Regions from separate parts of the Streptomyces sp. NPDC015532 genome, predicted to be linked through region 2. Evidence: riboswitches for the same ligand, from Rfam matches in the RefSeq annotation. Region 2 holds a riboswitch; each other region holds the start of a gene.
The links. Region 2 has a riboswitch for S-adenosylmethionine ahead of ACF07B_RS24245 (putative leader peptide). Riboswitches for the same ligand answer to the same signal wherever they lie in the genome.
Positions count from the first base shown of each region.

Region 1: linked by a shared signal. The riboswitch ahead of ACF07B_RS21730 (ABC transporter substrate-binding protein) and the one ahead of ACF07B_RS24245 (putative leader peptide) in region 2 are both predicted to bind S-adenosylmethionine.
Region 3: linked by a shared signal. The riboswitch ahead of ACF07B_RS04380 (aminotransferase class V-fold PLP-dependent enzyme) and the one ahead of ACF07B_RS24245 (putative leader peptide) in region 2 are both predicted to bind S-adenosylmethionine.
Region 4: linked by a shared signal. The riboswitch ahead of thrC (threonine synthase) and the one ahead of ACF07B_RS24245 (putative leader peptide) in region 2 are both predicted to bind S-adenosylmethionine.

Region 1 covers NZ_JBIBSY010000006.1:333,027-337,299, forward strand. The annotation lists gene ACF07B_RS21725 (ABC transporter permease) at 1-874, opposite strand, end outside; gene ACF07B_RS21730 (ABC transporter substrate-binding protein) at 871-2,517, opposite strand; SAM riboswitch class IV at 2,741-2,850, opposite strand; gene ACF07B_RS21735 (TauD/TfdA dioxygenase family protein) at 3,391-4,200, shown strand.
Region 2 covers NZ_JBIBSY010000008.1:155,239-159,511, reverse strand. The annotation lists gene ACF07B_RS24255 (amino acid ABC transporter ATP-binding protein) at 53-952, opposite strand; gene ACF07B_RS24250 (amino acid ABC transporter permease) at 949-1,953, opposite strand; SAM riboswitch class IV at 2,438-2,582, shown strand; gene ACF07B_RS24245 (putative leader peptide) at 2,619-2,684, shown strand; gene ACF07B_RS24240 (glutathione S-transferase C-terminal domain-containing protein) at 2,796-3,587, shown strand; gene ACF07B_RS24235 (helix-turn-helix domain-containing protein) at 3,783-4,273, opposite strand, start outside.
Region 3 covers NZ_JBIBSY010000001.1:1,037,590-1,041,862, forward strand. The annotation lists gene ACF07B_RS04370 (cytochrome bc complex cytochrome b subunit) at 1-1,135, shown strand, start outside; gene trpD (anthranilate phosphoribosyltransferase) at 1,318-2,382, shown strand; SAM riboswitch class IV at 2,468-2,584, shown strand; gene ACF07B_RS04380 (aminotransferase class V-fold PLP-dependent enzyme) at 2,771-4,132, shown strand; gene ACF07B_RS04385 (Lrp/AsnC family transcriptional regulator) at 4,172-4,273, opposite strand, start outside.
Region 4 covers NZ_JBIBSY010000014.1:158,656-162,928, forward strand. The annotation lists gene ACF07B_RS32880 (trehalose-6-phosphate synthase) at 1-383, opposite strand, end outside; gene ACF07B_RS32885 (glucosyl-3-phosphoglycerate synthase) at 462-1,406, opposite strand; SAM riboswitch class I at 1,612-1,768, shown strand; gene thrC (threonine synthase) at 1,784-3,082, shown strand; gene ACF07B_RS32895 (MoaD/ThiS family protein) at 3,079-3,354, shown strand; gene ACF07B_RS32900 (cold-shock protein) at 3,796-3,999, shown strand.

The DNA.
Region 1 (4,273 bases), on a different contig from region 2:
CTCCGAGCAGGCCGGCCACCTGGAGTCCGAGGACGGTGACGACGGCGATGAGCGCGGGCCGGGTGGCATGGCGGGTGATCAGCCGGAACGGGGTCACGCCGCGGGAGCGGGCGGCCTCGACGTAGTCGGTGTTCAGGGTGCCGATCAGGTTGGTGCGGACGAGACGCAGCAGCACGCCCGCGACCAGCAGGCCCAACGCGAGGCCGGGCAGCACCGCGTGTTGTACGACGTCGGCGATGGCCGCGGAGTCACCGCTGCGAAGGGCGTCGAGGAGATAGAAGCCGGTCGTGCTGGTCTGATCCTGCAAGAAGAGCTGGACCTCGGTGCTCGCCCGGCCCGACGCGGGCAGCCAGCCGAGCCACACGGCGAAGACGAGCTTGAGCAGCAGGCCGAGGAAGAAGACCGGTGTGGCGTAGGTGAGGATCGCGAAGACCCGCAGTCCCGCGTCGGCGGCGCGGTCCCGGTAGGAGGCGGCGAGCATGCCGAGCGGCACGCCCACGAGCAGGGCCACACCGAGGGCGTAGCCGGCGAGTTCGGCGGTGGCAGCGCCGTAGGTGGTCAGCAGGTGACTCACCGGCTGGTTGTCGGTGGCGGTGCGACCCAGGTCCCCGGTCGCCAACGACCGCAGGAAGTCCAGGTATTGGATGAGCAGCGGCCGGTCGTAGCCCGTCTGGTGGAGCTTCTCCCGCAGTTGCTCCGGGGTGAGCCGGTCGGCGAACGCGGCACTGACGGGATCACCTGTCGCCCGCATGAGAAAGAAGACGACGCTGACCAGGATCAGCACCGTGGGAACGATGAGGAGGAAGCGGGCCACGAGGTAGCGGACGAGACCGGACCCGGCGGCGCCGGGGGTCTCCCGCGTCAGGACGCTCACCTTTTCGCGAGCCCCGCCCAGCGGAACGTGTACGTGGCGTCCAACTCGGACGGCACACCGCTGACATCGGTGCGGGTGACGATGGCGGTGGAGCCCTGGAGCAGCGGGATCAAGGGGACGGACGCGGCGGCCTTGTCCTGTGCCTGCTTCAGCTGCTCGGTCCGCTGGGCCGGGTCCGTCTCGGTCTCCTCCTTTTTGATCAGGGCACGCACGGCGGGGTCCGCATAGCCGTTGGCGATCCAGCTGTTGGCCGAGAAGAAGGGCGAGAGGTAGTTGTCGGCGTCGAGGTAGTCGGCGTACCAGCCGAGCTGGTACAGCGGATACTGGTGGGCGATGCGGTCCTTGCCGTACTGGGTCCACTCGGTGGACTGCAGGTTCACCTTGAACAGCCCGGTGGCCTCCAGCTGCGTCTTGATCAGCGCGTACTCGTCCGCCGAGGACGAGCCGTAGTGGTCGGTGTTGTACTGCAGGTTGAGGGTGACGGGCGTGGTCACGTCGGCCGTCTTCAGCCGGGCGGCAGCCGCGGACTTGTCGGGACCGCCCTTCTTGTCGCCGTAGAGTGACCTGAAGGACGGAGTGGCACCGGTGAAGCCGTCCGGAACGGGGGTGTAGAGCGGCTGGTAGGTGTTCTTGTACACCTGCTGGGCGAGCTGGGCCCGGTCCACCGAGTCCGCGACCGCCTGACGGACCGCGAGGGCCTTCCGCTTGTCGGCGTTCTTGGTCTTGGTGCCATAGGGCTGGGTCGCGAAGTCGAAGACGATGTAGCGGATGCCGTTGCCCGAGCCGGTGTGGACCTTGACGTCCTTCTTGGTGGCCAGGTCGTCCAGGTCGGCGGTGGTCAGCGTCCGGTAGACGGCGTCGATGGTCCCCTGCTGGACGTCGAGCTTGAGGTTGCCGGCGTTCGTGTAGTACTTGAGCTGGATCTTCCGGACCTTCGGAGTCCCCTGCCGACCCCTGTAGCCGCGGTTGGCCGTGAAGGAGACCAGTGAGTTCTTGTCGTAGCTGGTGACACCGTACGGGCCGCTCCAGGGCTTGGCGGCCACGACAGCCCCGTCGTCGAGGATCTTGTCCGCCGGAAACACCTGTTCGTCCACGATGTAGCCCGCCGCGGTGGACAGCACCTGCGGGAAGAGGGTGTCGTCGGCCGACTTGAGGGTGAAGACGACGGTCGTGGGTGTCGGCGCGGCAACCGAGGCGAGGTTGTACAGGAGCGAGGAGGGGCCGTTCTCGTCGGCGATCTTGACTGTCCTGTCGAAGCTGAACTTGACGTCGGAGGAGGTCAGGTCGTGTCCGTTGCCGAACGTCAGGTTCTTCTTGAGGGTGACCGTGTACTCCTTCGGCCCGGTCGGCTCGATCTTGGAGGCCAGGTCCGGCAGGACGTCCGGGGAGCCGGTCTCGGTACTGAGCAGGGTCGCGTAGACCTCGCTCTCGATCGTGCCGGATCCCGCGTCCCACGCGCCCGCCGGGTCGAGGCTGGTCACCTGGTCCGTGGTACCGACGGTGATCGTCTTCCCGCCGGAGACCGCGCTGTCGCCGTTCTTCGAACTGGTGCAGGCGGTGAGGGCCAGCAAGAGGGCCGTGCCGAGGGAGAGAGCGCCGAGGCCACCGGGGCGGACCGGTCTCGTGCCGAGGTGCCGCGTCATAAGGAATGCCTGCTTCCGCAAGAGGGGTGCGAGGAATGCCCCATCGGCGACCGAGCGTCGCGGGGCGGGCCTCCTCGGACGAGGACGTGATGGAGGCTGTGGAGACACCCGCGAAGGCGCGGGCGAGAAGAGTCAGCTACAACAGAGCCGGCTGGGGACGGGCAGCGGATCGACATGGCGACGGGAGCGGAGCGTCGGAGAGCTCGTCACACCGTCCTCCTGGTGATCGCACTTGCAGAATGGGGTCATCCGCCGAGCCGTCACCTGGGGCACCCCACTGCGTCGAGGGTTGCCGTCCGGCCAGCCAGGGCTTGCACACCGGAACTCGTGGCTCGCGGTCACCGTAGATCGCCAATTCTCCAGGCGTCAAGAGCCCTCAGGAGCGGTCTCCCGGACGCTCTCCGAGCCGGAACGCGGTGAGAGTCGGGGGTACGGAGGACGCGCGCTCCGGTGACACCGTCGGCCCCAACATGCTTGCAGGCAGGCCGTGTTCGTGCGATCGGCGGCTCGCACGGCCTCTGACGAGGGCGGGTCTCCCGTGCCGCTCCTCGATGGAACCAGGGCCGCGGGCGGACAGGGCGCGCTCGGCCCACCCGATTGCGTGGAAGCGCCCTGAAGGACACCGCGACAGGGGCCGTCCAAGTTCACGCGGTTGCAATGGTGCAGCCTGGTGTCGGGCCGTCGGTCCTGCGTACCGTGGAAACACGACCGATTCGGTCCTCTTCCGCAGGCTGCCCGTGGATCTGGTGCGCGTGAACGCGTCCTGGTGCCGGCCCGCCTGACGTCCGTCCGCTCCGCGTGCCGTCGGCCCCTGTCCCCCGCCTTCCGCCGCGCACGGCGCGTTGTCCCGCACGACAACATGAGGAGTTCGGCATGACCACTGTCGCACGTCCGGAAATCCTGCGGGTCGGTCCCCGCTTCGGCGCCGAGGTGAGCGGCGTCGATCTCACACGGCCCGTCGACGACACCATCGCCGACGACCTGCGCCGCGCGTTCGCGGAGCACAAGGTGCTGGTGTTCCGCGGACAGAACCTGACACCTGATCAGCATGTCGAGGCCGTACGGCTCTTCGCCTCGCCGTTCGACCACCCCACCGCCGCCAAGGACCCCGCCAACCCCCTGGTCTACCCGTACAACGTGCGGCAGACCGGCAAGGCCAGCAGCTGGCACATCGGCGGGCTGTGGCGTGGCCCGGTGTTCGCGATCGAGTCACTCGTCTACGAAGAGGTGCCCGAAATCGGCGGACACACCCTGTGGGCCGATCTTCAGGCGGCGTACGACGACCTGTCGGAGCCGTTCAAGGTGCTGCTGGAATCCGTGAGCGCCGTGTACGACGGCAACGCGGAGAACTACGCGCAGGGCAGCAGGAGGACGGCGGTCGGAGAGACCGTCGAGCACCCGGTCGTCCTGGAACACCCTCTCACCGGACGCAAGGGCCTGTTCATCAGTTCCTCCGCCCTCGGCCTCACCGGGGTCACGCCGCAGGAGGGCAGGGCCCTGCTCGACCACCTCCTCCGGCACGCGTCCTCGCCCGACTACACCATCCGATTCGGCTGGCGGCCCGGCGACTTCGTGCTCTGGGACAACCAGGCGACCTGGCACTACGCCGTCGACGACTACGGCGACGGCGCGCGCGTGTACCGCAAGGTCATCGGAGTGGAGCCGCTTCGCGCCGCCTCCTGACCCCGCCGGCCACGGCCGCCGTCATCCCCGCGAGGAGGCGGCGGCCGACCGCGTCGGACCATTCCGCATAACC
Region 2 (4,273 bases):
AGGCGGGAGCGCCTCGGCGAGAGGCTTCTCGCCGCGCGCCGAGAGGAAGCGGTCAGAGCACCTTGCTCAGGAACTCTCTGGTGCGCGCTTCTCGCGGATGGTCCAACACCTGCTCGGGCGGGCCCTGTTCGACGATGCGCCCGTCGTCCATGAAGACCACCCGGTCGGCGATCTCGCGGGCGAAACCGATCTCGTGGGTGACGATGACCAGGGTCGTGCCGCTGTGGGCCAGATCCTTGATGACGGCGAGAACCTCACCGACCAGTTCGGGGTCGAGCGCCGACGTCGGTTCGTCGAAGAGGATGACTCCGGGCCGCAGGGCGAGCGCGCGGGCGATGGCCACGCGCTGCTGCTGACCGCCCGACAACTGCCGTGGGTAGGCGGCGGCCTTGTCGGCCAGGCCCACCCGGGCGAGCAGATCGCGGGCCAGTTCCCGCGCCCCGGCCCTGGACAGCCGCCCGGTCGCCACGGGAGCGGCGGCCACGTTGTCCAGCACGGTCAGGTGCGGGAAGAGGTTGAAGTTCTGGAACACGAACCCGATCCGGCTGCGCTGGGCCAGGATGGCCCGCTCGCTCAGCTCCTTGAGTCGATCGCCGTGCCTGCGGACGCCGATGAGCTCACCGTTCAGGCTCACATGGCCGATCTCGGGCTTCTCCAGGTGGTTGATCACCCGTAGGAGGGTGGACTTTCCGGAGCCGGACGGGCCGAGGACGACCGTCACCTCGCCGGGCCGCACGGTCAACTCCACACCGTCCAGGACCCGGTGGGCTCCGTACCACTTGTGCACATCGTGCACCTCGACCGCGGCCGGCTCCGCCCGGAGTGCTCCGGCGCTGTCGGCGGTCGCCGCGGTGTCCTCCGCCCGGACGGCGGCGGTCGACGCCGTGTCCGCCGCCTCGGCGGCCGGGGCCGTCCCTGCCCGCACTGTCGTCAGACGCGTCTCGCCGCTCATATCGCCGTCTCCCTCTGGAACCGGGCCCGCACGTCACGCAGACCGTTCCGCGCCTTCTGCAACGGAGTCGGCGGCAGGGTGCGCAGCGCGCCCCGCGAGTAGTACCGCTCGACGTAGAACTGGATGACGGACACGACGCTGGTGAGGATCAGATACCAGGCGGTGGCCACGAGGAGCAGCGGCACAATGTCGCCCGGGTAGGTGCTGCCCATGCTCTGCACGGAGCCGAACAGGTCCAGCAGGGACACGTAGAAGACCAGCGAGGTGCCCTTGATCAGGCCGATCAGCTGGTTCACGTAGTTGGGGGTGATGGAGCGCAGCGCCTGCGGGAAGACGATCTTCCCGAACTGGTACCGCTTCGGCAGTCCCAGGGCGGAGGCCGCCTCGTGCTGGCCCTGGTCGACGGAGAGGAGCCCGCCGCGCACCACTTCGGAGGCGTACGCCGCTTCGTTCAGGCTCAGTCCGACGACGGCGACGGCCATGTCGGTGGCCAGGCGGGACTCGTCGAAGGTGAAGAACGCCGGCCCGAACGGAACGCCCACGCTCAACGTCTGGTACAGGGCACTGAAGTTGTAGAGGAACAGCAGGACCACGATCAGCGGCACCGACCGGAACAGCCAGGTGTAGACCCAGCTGACCGCGCGCAGCACCGGGCTCCGGGAGAGCCTGGCCAGAGCCAGCACGATGCCGCCGAGCAGGCCCAACACGGCGCTGTAGGCAGCCACTTCGAGGGTGATGAGCAGGCCGTCGAGGATGGTCGGACGGAAGAACCAGTACTGGAACCGATCCCACTGGTAGAAGGGGTTGGTCACCAGGCCGTGGGCGATCTGGGCGACCAGCACGAGCACGACGGCCGTGATGATCCAGCGGCCGGGACGCCGGAGCGGAAGGACCCGCTGGGCCGCCAGTGGCTTGGGCCCGGCGGGGAAGTCGGTACGGGGGATCGCCTCGGCGGGCGTCGCTGCTCCGAAGGACACAGCGCTGCCGGGAGGTTGACTCATGGAGAGCTCCAGCGGATTCGGACACCCCGGACCACGGAGCGGCAGCGCCACGCCGAGCCGGACGGCTCAGGGCGCGGCGAGGCGCGGGCACACGTGGAACGGGGGCTGGACGGGAAAGGACACATCGCGACAGCGGTGGTCGTCGAGGAGGAGAGCCGTCAGCCCGCGGTCGTCAAGGACCCGAAGGGGCCGTCAGCCTCGGCTGAGGGAGCGACACATGCCCGTACAGAGGGCGCTGTTGACACGCAGCAGGTCCACGGAGCGGTCGGCGCACAGCACATCACGGCCGAGGCGCCGCCATGCGGCCGTCCCGTCAGCTGTGTGCATCGCCGTCACCATTTCTTCTCCGGCCGAAAAGGCATCCTGTGGTGGGCCGCAGGTTAGGCCCGCGCCGAAAACAATGTCAATGCGGGTGACCACCAGGTGAGACCGCGCGTGCGGCCTCCTTGACGGCACAACAGAGCGCACCGAGACTGGCATGGACGGTCACGATTGTCAGCGCCCACGGTGCGGGTCCGCCCGCCCCAGTGGTCATCGGCCCCGGCCCGCTGACAGGCAACCCTTCCACCGCGACGGGGTGCCCCGGGTGACGACCGGGTCCCGCCGGTGCGGTGGGGCAAGTGCGGTCTCGCGTCTCGCGAGCCCCGAAGTCGGGACCGGTGGGAATGCCAAGGAACGGCTTGACGAGGCGCCTGCACATCGATCTGTTGCGTGTCTCCAGCGCTTACTGATTCGCGGCCGGTCCGTGCGATCCGGACCGGTGCGACCAGCGCAGTCAATCCGCATCCGGCCGCCGGTGCCCACAAAGCGGCGGTGGCTTCCTTCTTCCCCCAGGGAGAGTCATGCCCGAGACAGCTTCGCGCACGTCCAGCACTGCCAACGCACGCCCCTGTGAGCAGATTTCGTTCCCCTCGGCCCTTCGCCTCCAGCCGGCGGTGGCATCGTCCGCCCTCCCGCACCGCGTCGACAGCCGCATCGGTGTCGGTCTCGCCGGCGGCTTCTACCCGGCTCCGCACCGCTACGAGCTGTATCTGTCGCGGAGTTGTCCGTTCTCGCTGCGTATCGCCATCACCCTCGGCCTGCTCGGCCTGCGGGACTCGGTCGCCACGACGCTCCTGGCCGACCCCGCGCGGACACCCGACGCCTTCGCGTCGCTGCGCCGCGCCTACGAGGCCACCGAGTACCACTTCGACGGACCGCTCACCGCTCCCGCCCTGTGCGACCGGTGGAGCGGACGCATCGTCAGCAACCACCCGCCCGCCATCCTCCGCGATCTGGCCGGACTGTTCTCCGGTCACACCACGACGAGCCCGTCCGCGCTCCGCCCTCCGTCCCTCGCCGCCGACATCGAAGCGCTCCGCGATCTGCTGGACCGCGATGTCACCGCGTCCGCCCCGGCCTCGGAGCTCGCGGCGGCCCTGGACCTGCTGGACTGCCAACTCGCTTCGAAGCCCTACGTGTTGGGTGACACGCTCACGGCGGCGGACGTGGACGTGTGGACGGCTCTCACCGGGCTGGGCCCCTCCGGCGCCCTCGGCTCGCATCCCCGGCTCCTGGACTACGTACGCCGTCTCGGCGATCACCCCGCCTTCCGGCACGGCAGTGATGTGGTGCGCCCGACGGCGGACGTCTGACACTCCCGCCGAAGCGGGCGTGCCGGGCCGGCGGACGGTTCCGCGGGACGCTGAACGCCGGGCCGGAGACACCGGCCCGGCGGCCGCACGGATCACCAGGCGGAGAACCGGCGCGCATCCACGCCCGCCTGCGGCGGGCGGTTCTGCCTGATCGCCCGGCCGAAGGACCCTGCGGGCCGTGGCCCGCTTCGGGGTTCAGCCGCCGGCCCGCTCCACCGGAATCCACACCTCCGCGTCCGCGTGCGTACCGTCCTCGGACACCCGGGTGCGCGAGAGCGACGGGCCCGGCCGGCTCCGGTACGGGTTCGAGGGGAACCACTGCGTGTACACATCCCGCCAGAGGTGCTGGACCGCCGTCGGGAACGCGCCCGAGGACTCGAACACCGCCCACGTCCCCGGCCCGACGTCGAGGCTCTCCGAAGCCCCGGGCACCTCCGCGTCGCTCACCACCCCCTGGAAGTAGCCGATTTCGGTGCCCTCCGCATCGTCCGCGGAGTGGTTGCTGACGGCGGCCAGGACACCGCCGGGCTCCCCGTCCGCGTACTCCTGCCAGCGCCCCAGCGTCTCCTTGCCGATTCCTTTGACGAACTCCACGATGGCCGGGTTCATCCCCTCGTAGACCAGCGGGACCCGTGTCCCCCTGCCCACGAGCCGGAACCCGCCCTTCTCCACCACGCGGTACCGCA
Region 3 (4,273 bases), on a different contig from region 2:
CTCGCTCCCGGACGACCTGCTCTCCGGAACCGGTGTCCGCTTCATGGAGGGCGCGGTCCTGTCCGTGCCGATCGTGGGCACGTACCTGTCGTTCTTCCTGTTCGGCGGCGAGTTCCCGGGCGGCGACTTCGTGGCCCGCTTCTACTCGGTGCACGTGCTGCTGCTGCCGGGCATCATGCTCGGCCTCGTGGTGGGCCACCTGATCCTGGTCTTCTACCACAAGCACACGCAGTTCGCGGGCCCCGGCAAGACGAACAACAACGTCGTCGGCATGCCGCTGCTGCCGGTCTACATGGCCAAGGCCGGAGGCTTCTTCTTCCTGGTCTTCGGTGTCATCGCGGCCATCGCGGCGATCGCCTCGATCAACCCGATCTGGGCCATGGGTCCGTACCGTCCGGACCAGGTGTCCACCGGCGCCCAGCCCGACTGGTACATGGGCTTCTCCGAAGGCCTGATCCGTGTCATGCCGGGCTGGGAGATCAACCTCTGGGGTCACACGCTCGTCCTGGGCGTGTTCATCCCGCTGGTGATCTTCCCGCTGGTCCTGGTCGCGATCGCGGTCTACCCGTTCATCGAGTCCTGGGTCACCGGCGACAAGCGCGAGCACCACATCCTGGACCGCCCGCGCAACGTCCCGACCCGGACCGCGTTCGGTGCCGCCTGGATCAGCTGGTACTTCGTCCTGCTCGTCGGCGGCGGCAACGACATCTGGGCCACGCACTTCCACCTGGCGATCAACTCGATCACCTGGTTCGTGCGTATCGCGTTCTTCGTCGTGCCGGTGCTCACCTTCATGGCCACCAAGCGGATCTGCCTCGGCCTCCAGCGCCGGGACCGGGACAAGGTGCTGCACGGCCGCGAGTCGGGCATCATCAAGCGCCTGCCGCACGGTGAGTTCATCGAGGTCCACGAGCCGCTCAGCCAGGACGCGCTGCACACGCTCACGGCGCACGAGCAGTACAAGCCGGCCGAGATCGGCCCGACGGTCGACGAGAACGGTGTCGAGCGCAAGGTCTCGGGCGCGCAGAAGCTGCGCGCCAAGATGAGCGAGGGCTTCTACGGGGAGGAAGGCCAGATCCCCAAGCCCACCGTCGAGGAGTACAAGGAGATCACGAGCGGCCACGGCCACCACTGATCCCCGGCTGTTCGCCACGGCAGGAGCCCCGTCCATGACACGGACGGGGCTCTTTGCCGTCCCCCGGGCTGGATAGGGTGGACTCACCCGGTGCCGCGGGCGATCCACCCCGCGTCACCCACGACCGCCTCACCCCACGCCGTGTCACCCACGACCGCGTGACCTACGAACCAGGAGCGACCATGAGCGCTGTGAACCCCGCTGGAGGCGACACCGCGGCGGGCCGTTCCTGGCCCGCGGTACTGAACGGCCTGCTCGAAGGCCGCGACCAGAGCGCGGACGACACGGCCTGGGCGATGGACCGCATCATGCGCGGCGAGGCGACCGACGCGCAGATCGCCGGGTTCGTGGTGGCCCTGCGGGCCAAGGGCGAGACCGTCCAGGAGATCGCCGGACTCGTCCGGGCGATGTACGAGCACGCCAATGTGATCGAGGTGCCCGGACACACCGTCGACATCGTCGGAACGGGCGGCGACGGCGCGAAGACCGTCAACATCTCCACGATGTCCTCGATCGTGGTGGCCGGCGCCGGCGCCAAGGTCGTCAAGCACGGCAACCGGGCCGCGTCCTCCGCGTCCGGTTCCTCCGACGTCCTGGAGAAGCTCGGCGTCAATCTCCACCTGCCGGTGAAGAGGGTGGCCGAGGTGGCGGAGGAGGCCGGGATCACCTTCTGCTTCGCGGTCAAGTTCCACCCGGCGCTGCGTCATGTGGCGGCGGCCCGCGGCCAGTTGGGCATCCGGACAACGTTCAACGTGCTCGGGCCGCTGACCAACCCGGCGCGGGTGAAGGCCCAGGCGGTCGGCGTCGCCGATCTCCGGATGGCGCCCATCGTGGCGGGCGTGTTCGCCGAGCGCGGCAACTCCTCGCTCGTCTTCCGCGGTGACGACGGCCTCGACGAACTGACCACCACGGCGGGTTCCCACGTCTGGGTGGTCCGCGACGGCAAGGTCACCGAGGAACGCTTCGACCCCCGCGACGTCGGGCTCGACATCGTCCCGGTGGAGGCTCTGCGCGGCGCCGACGCCTCGTACAACGCGGAGGTCGCCCGGCGCGTCCTGGACGGCGAGCGGGGGCCCGTACGGGACGCGGTCCTGCTGAACTCGGCGGCGGCCCTGGTGGCCCTGTCGCCGACCGGCGCGCCGCTCGCGGACCAGCTCCGCGACGGCATGGCGAAGGCGGCCGAGTCGATCGACTCCGGCGCCGCGAAGCGCACCCTGGAGCGCTGGGTGGCCGCCAGCAACGCCTGACCGGCGTGAGACCCCGCGCGGGACGTGGTCCAGAATCCGGACGACGTCTTGCGCGGGGAAGATCCTCTGGCAAGATGCTGTATCAGGTCATGAGTGACAGCCATCAGGCCCCGGCCGGCTGTCCGGCAACCCTCCGTCCGTGGCGGGGTGCCCCGGGTGAAGACCAGGTCGTAGGCAGCGAGGCCTACGGCAAGCGCGGACCCCTCCCGCCCATCGGGCGGACGCAACCAGGGGTCCTGGTCGTTCGAGGGAGCCTTCTGTGAGCAAGCGAATGCGCTAGGGCGTAGAGCCCCGCCTCCACACCCCTTTCACCTTCTCCTGCGCCGAGCCCTGCCTCCGGGCGGCCGGCTCGCGCGGTGATCCCGCCTGCCTCTCACAGGAGCTCGCCATGTCTGTCTCCACCGCTGCCGCCGACCAGACCGTTTGTGCCCCCCTGGCCGTTCTGGGCCGGGATGTCACCGTCCCGCTCGTCACCGGCGGCGAGGTGACCTACGCGGCCCTCGACTACGCCGCCAGCGCGCCCGCCCTCCAGCGGGTGTGGGACGACGTGGCCGCGTACGCGCCCTACTACGGCAGCGTCCACCGGGGTGCCGGCTACCTCTCGCAGCTCTCCACCGACCTCTTCGAGAACGCCCGCAGGACCGTCGAGGAGTTCCTCGGCTGCCGCGCCGGTGACCAGGTGGTCTTCACCCGCTCCACCACCGACTCGCTCAACCTGCTCGCCGCCGCGCTCCCGGCCGACTGCCAGGTCTTCGTCTTCGAGACCGAGCACCACGCCTCGCTGCTGCCCTGGCGCGACGCCCGGGTGACCTACCTGAACGCCCCGCGGACCCCGGACGAGGCCGTCGCCACCCTGGAGCACGCCCTCGCCGCCCGCGACCCTTACGGACCGGCCCTGGTCTGCGTCACCGGCGCCTCGAACGTCACCGGGGAGCTGTGGCCGGTGCGGGAACTGGCCGCCGCCGCGCACGCCCACGGCGCGCGCATCGTCCTCGACGCCGCGCAGCTCGCCCCGCACCACCCGGTGTCGGTCCAGGACCTCGACGTCGACTGGGTCGCGTTCTCCGGGCACAAGCTGTACGCGCCGTTCGGCTCCGGTGTCCTCGCGGGCCGCTCCGACTGGCTGCGCGAGGCCGACCCGTACCTCGCGGGCGGCGGGGCCAGCCGCAAGGTCACCCGGCGCGTGGACGGCGGCGTGGACGTGGAGTGGCACGACAGCGCCGCCCGGCACGAGGCCGGCTCGCCGAACGTCATCGGGGCCTACGCGATCGCCTCGGCCTGCAAGGCGCTCACCGAGGAGGGCTTCGACAGCCTTCTCGCCCGGGAGCGGCACCTGATCCGTACCGTCCGCGAGGGCCTCGCCGAGGTCCCCGAGGTCCGGGTCCTCTCCCTCTTCGGCGACGACGCCCCGCGGGTCGGCGTCATCTCCTTCGTCGTCGAGGGCTGGAACAGCTCGCACTTCGCCGCCGCGCTCTCCGCCGAGTACGGCATCGGTGTCCGCGACGGCCTCTTCTGCGCCCACCCGCTCGTCCGCACGCTGCTCGGCAGCGACCCTCAGACCCAGGGGGAGTGCGGCGCCCCCGAGGCGGCGCCGGGCGAGAAGTCCCTCAACGCCATCCGCGTCAGCTTCGGCGCCGGTACCCCCGACGAGCACGTCGAGCGTTTCGTGCGCGCGGTGCGCGAGCTCGTCAGGGACGGCGCGCGCTGGCAGTACCGCACCGAGGACGGCCGCTGCGTCCCGGCGGTCTGACGCCCGCGGCCCGTCCGCCCGGAGGCGGTGGCGCGTCGGTCAGGAGTCGAGACCGATCGCGAACGCCGCCTCCAGGTCGTGCTGGGAGTACGTACGGAACGCCACGTGCGTGTCCGTCGCCTCGACGCCCGGGATCTTGCT
Region 4 (4,273 bases), on a different contig from region 2:
TTGTAGGTCCGGTACGACTCCCACTGGCGCCGGAACTCCGCGTCGAAGACCGGCTCCAGCGGGGTCTGGTAGAGCATGTGGTGGACGAACCACAGCACGGAGTTGGCGATGCCGTTGTACGCGTCGGCGTGCACCTCGGCGTCGACGGCCAGCATGCGCACGCCGTCCTCGCCGACCCCGCGCCGGACCGCCTCGCGGTCGCCGTCGCCGAGCGCCGAGCACACCCACAGGGCGCCCGCGTCCGGCCCGATCGCCGAGAGTCCGGAGACGAGCCCGCCGCCGCCGCGCCGGGCGTGCAGCGAGTCGTCCTCCCGTACCTCGTAGGTGACCGGGCCGCGGTTGGAGGCGACCAGGATGTGGTGAGCACCGTGCGTTGAAGCCATGCCTCGAAACCTAGCCCCGTGTCGAAACGCTCAAACGCGCCCCTTCGGCCGTATGTGATCGCGGCCGTCGGGGCCGGTCTAGGCGGCCCTGCGCCGCTGGTACTCGGAGATTTCGCTCATCGGCGGCCTTTCCTCCGTGTCCACCGAGTACGTGCGCGGCTGGAAACCGTCCCGGCCGCGCTCGAACTGGGTGAGGGCGGGGCGGATCAGATGGCCGCGCGCGAGCCGGAGCTGTGCGGTGCGGTAGATCGCTGCGGCCATGCGGCCCAGGGCCTGGCCGTCCTGGTGGCGGTGCTTGCGCACCCCGACGTCGACCTGGGCGAGGGCGTCCAGGCCCACCAGGTGCAGGGCGTCGACCAGCATGCCCAGTTCGACGCCGTAGCCGACGGGGAAGGGGAGCTGTTCGAGCAGCGAGCGGCGGGCGGCGTACTCGCCGCCGAGCGGCTGGACGAAGCCCGCGAGCTGCGGCCAGTGCATGTTCAGCAGGGGGCGGGCCATCAGCTCGGTGACCCGGCCGCCCTGTCCCGAGGCGCCGCCCAGCGGGCGGTCGTACATGGCCTTGACCAGATCTACGCCGGGGTCGGTGAGCAGCGGGCCCACGATCCCGGTGACGAAGTCGGACGAGAACTCCTTGAGGTCCGCGTCGATGAAACAGACGATGTCCCCGCTCGTCACGAGCAGAGACCGCCACAGCACCTCGCCCTTGCCCGGCACGGCCGGGATCCGCGGGAGGATGTCGTCGCGGTGCACGACCCTCGCGCCCGCCGCGGCGGCGACCGCGGCGGTGCGGTCGGTCGAGCCGGAGTCGACGACGACGATCTCGTCGACGAGCGGCACCTGCTGCATCAGGTCGTGGCGGATGATCGCCACGATCTCGCCGACGGTCTCCTCCTCGTTGAGCGCGGGCAGCACCACACTGACCGTCGATCCCGTGATGCGTTTCGCGGCCATGATCTTGTGGAGCGGGCGGTCGGTCACGGACCAGGAGCGTGTGCTCAGCCAGCTTTCGACGTCTTTCAGCACGGTCTGCGGCTCCTCACTGTCTGATCACACGCTCTCATCGGCGTGCCCGCTGCGGCCAGCGGCAGATCGATTGCCGTCGTCTCGCGGTTCGGACGACTATCTCAACTGTCCTGGCCTTCGGTTACAGTCTTGAACAACGCGGATGACCATCGCATGTCCTGGATCGTCGGTACGTATCGCGTTCAACAGTTCAACAATCAAATACCGCTCATCCAGAGGGGCAGAGGGATACGGCCCGATGAAGCCCCGGCAACCCTCCAGCCGGTCTCGTACCGATCGATGTCGATCGCGTCGCGAGGCTCCCGGCTCGGGAAGGTGCCAAATCCGTCTCGCGGCGAAGTGCGCCGTGAGGAAGATGAGGAAAGGGCCTCGCCTCCATGGCTGCGCAGACAGTTGCAAGTACCACGAACTCCGCCGAAGCGGTCGACCTCGGCCCGGCCACGGCGCTTTCCTGCCGCGAGTGCGGACACCGCGTCCCGCTCGGCCCGGTCTTCGCCTGTGAGGAGTGTTTCGGCCCGCTGGAGATCGCCTACGACTTCTCGGCCTACGAGACCGAAGAACTCCGCAAGCGCATCGAAGCGGGACCCGCGAACATCTGGCGCTACGCGCCGCTGCTGCCCGTCCCCGCGGACGTGGCGGATAAGCCGAACATCAACCCGGGCTGGACCAAGCTCGTCCAGGCCGACAACCTGGCCCGTGAGCTCGGTGTCGACGCCGGAAAGCTCTTCGTCAAGGACGACTCCGGCAACCCGACGCACTCCTTCAAGGACCGCGTCGTCGCCCAGGCCATCGAAGCGGCCCGTGTCTTCGGCTTCACGACTCTCTCCTGCTCCTCCACCGGCAACCTCGCCGGCGCCGTCGGCGCCGCGGCGGCCCGCGCCGGCTTCCGCTCCTGCGTGTTCATCCCGCACGACCTGGAGCAGGGCAAGGTCGTCATGGCCGCGGTCTACGGCGGAGAGCTCGTCGGCATCCAGGGCAACTACGACGACGTGAACCGCTTCTGCTCCGAGCTGATCGGCGACCCGGCCGGCGAGGGCTGGGGCTTCGTCAACGTCAACCTGCGGCCCTACTACGCCGAGGGCTCCAAGACGCTGGCGTACGAGATCTGCGAGCAGCTCGGCTGGAGGCTCCCCGACCAGCTCGTCGTGCCGATCGCCTCCGGCTCCCAGCTCACGAAGATCGACAAGGGACTCCAGGAACTGATCAAGCTCGGACTGGTCGAGGACAGGCCCTACAAGATCTTCGGCGCCCAGGCCGAGGGCTGCTCCCCGGTCTCCGTCGCCTACAAGGCCGGCCACGACGTCGTACGGCCGCAGAAGCCGGACACCATCGCCAAGTCGCTCGCCATCGGCAACCCCGCGGACGGGCCGTACGTGCTCGACATCGCGCGGCGCACCGGCGGCGCGGTGGAGGACGTGAACGACGAGCAGATCGTCGACGCGATCAAGCTGCTCGCGCGCACCGAGGGCATCTTCGCGGAGACGGCCGGTGGCGTGACCGTCGGCGTCACCCGCAAGCTGATCGAGAACGGTCTCCTCGACCCGGCCCTCACCACGGTCGTGCTGAACACCGGCGACGGCCTCAAGACCCTGGACGCGGTGGCCTCGGACACCGGGCTGACCGCGACCATCCGCCCGAACCTCGACTCCTTCCGAGAGGCTGGCCTCGCATCATGAGCGTCAACGTCCGCATCCCCACCATCCTGCGCACCTACACCGGTGGCGCCGCCGAGGTGACGGCCGAGGGCGCGACCCTCGCCGAGGTCATCAGCGACCTGGAGAAGAACCACACGGGCATCGCCGCGCGCGTCCTGGACGACCAGGGCAAGCTGCGCCGCTTCGTGAACGTGTACGTCAACGACGACGACGTCCGCTTCGAGCAGGGCCTGGAGACGGCGACCCCGGACGGTGTGGGTGTCTCGATCATTCCGGCCGTCGCCGGAGGCTGATCGTTACCCTCGGTAATGCCGAACACGCTGAGTTCATCGAATTGCCCCCTCCGTGAGAGAAACGGAGGGGGCAATTCTGTAGGGTTGAACGCGCTAGAGTCGGGGAAGCCGCTTGTTTTTGGATGTTGGTTTCATGCCGGACGCATATGAGTGACCGTTCGCGGGCCGACAAGAAGTAGCCAAACTGCCTCGCCTTTTTGGGCATTTTATGGCATTTACGGGGCCCGACTTGCCCCGAATCCTTGCGCATTCTCCGCATATCATTGATCGGCCATGCCCAGAATTCTCGTCCGATTGACCTGTTGCAGAGGGCAGTTGGACAGATACATTCAGCCGCGGTCGACGCGTTCCGGCGCACACCCCCAACCGTTGGGGGGTGAGGTCTGACCCGGATCCGCGAAGTGTGGATCTGTGCAAGGGCCAGTAATAGGGGAGTTAGGCATGGCTCAGGGCACCGTCAAGTGGTTCAACGCGGAGAAGGGGTACGGCTTCATCGCGGTCGACGGTGGTGCGGACGTCTTCGTGCACTACAGCGCGATTCAGATGGACGGCTACCGCACCCTTGAAGAGGGTCAGCGAGTGGAGTTCGAAATCTCGCAGGGCCAGAAGGGTCCGCAGGCGGACATGGTCAAACTCGCCGTCTGATCGGGCGCGAACGACCACCGACGCAACTCACGCACGAGGGGCCCGCATCCCACCGGGGATGCGGGCCCCTCGTGCGTGCCGGCCCGTCGCGGGCGCTGCCCGGCGCGCGTCCCGCGCCTGCGCACGCCCCCCGCGCGGTACCTGTGCGGACCTTCGCGCAAGGGCCCGCGCAGGGGCTGTTTTCGCGAGAGGCGCTTGCACTCGCAGGGGTCGAGTGCTAATCATTGGCGTTAGCACTCTCCCAGTGAGAGTGACAGAACTTGGATCGGGTCAG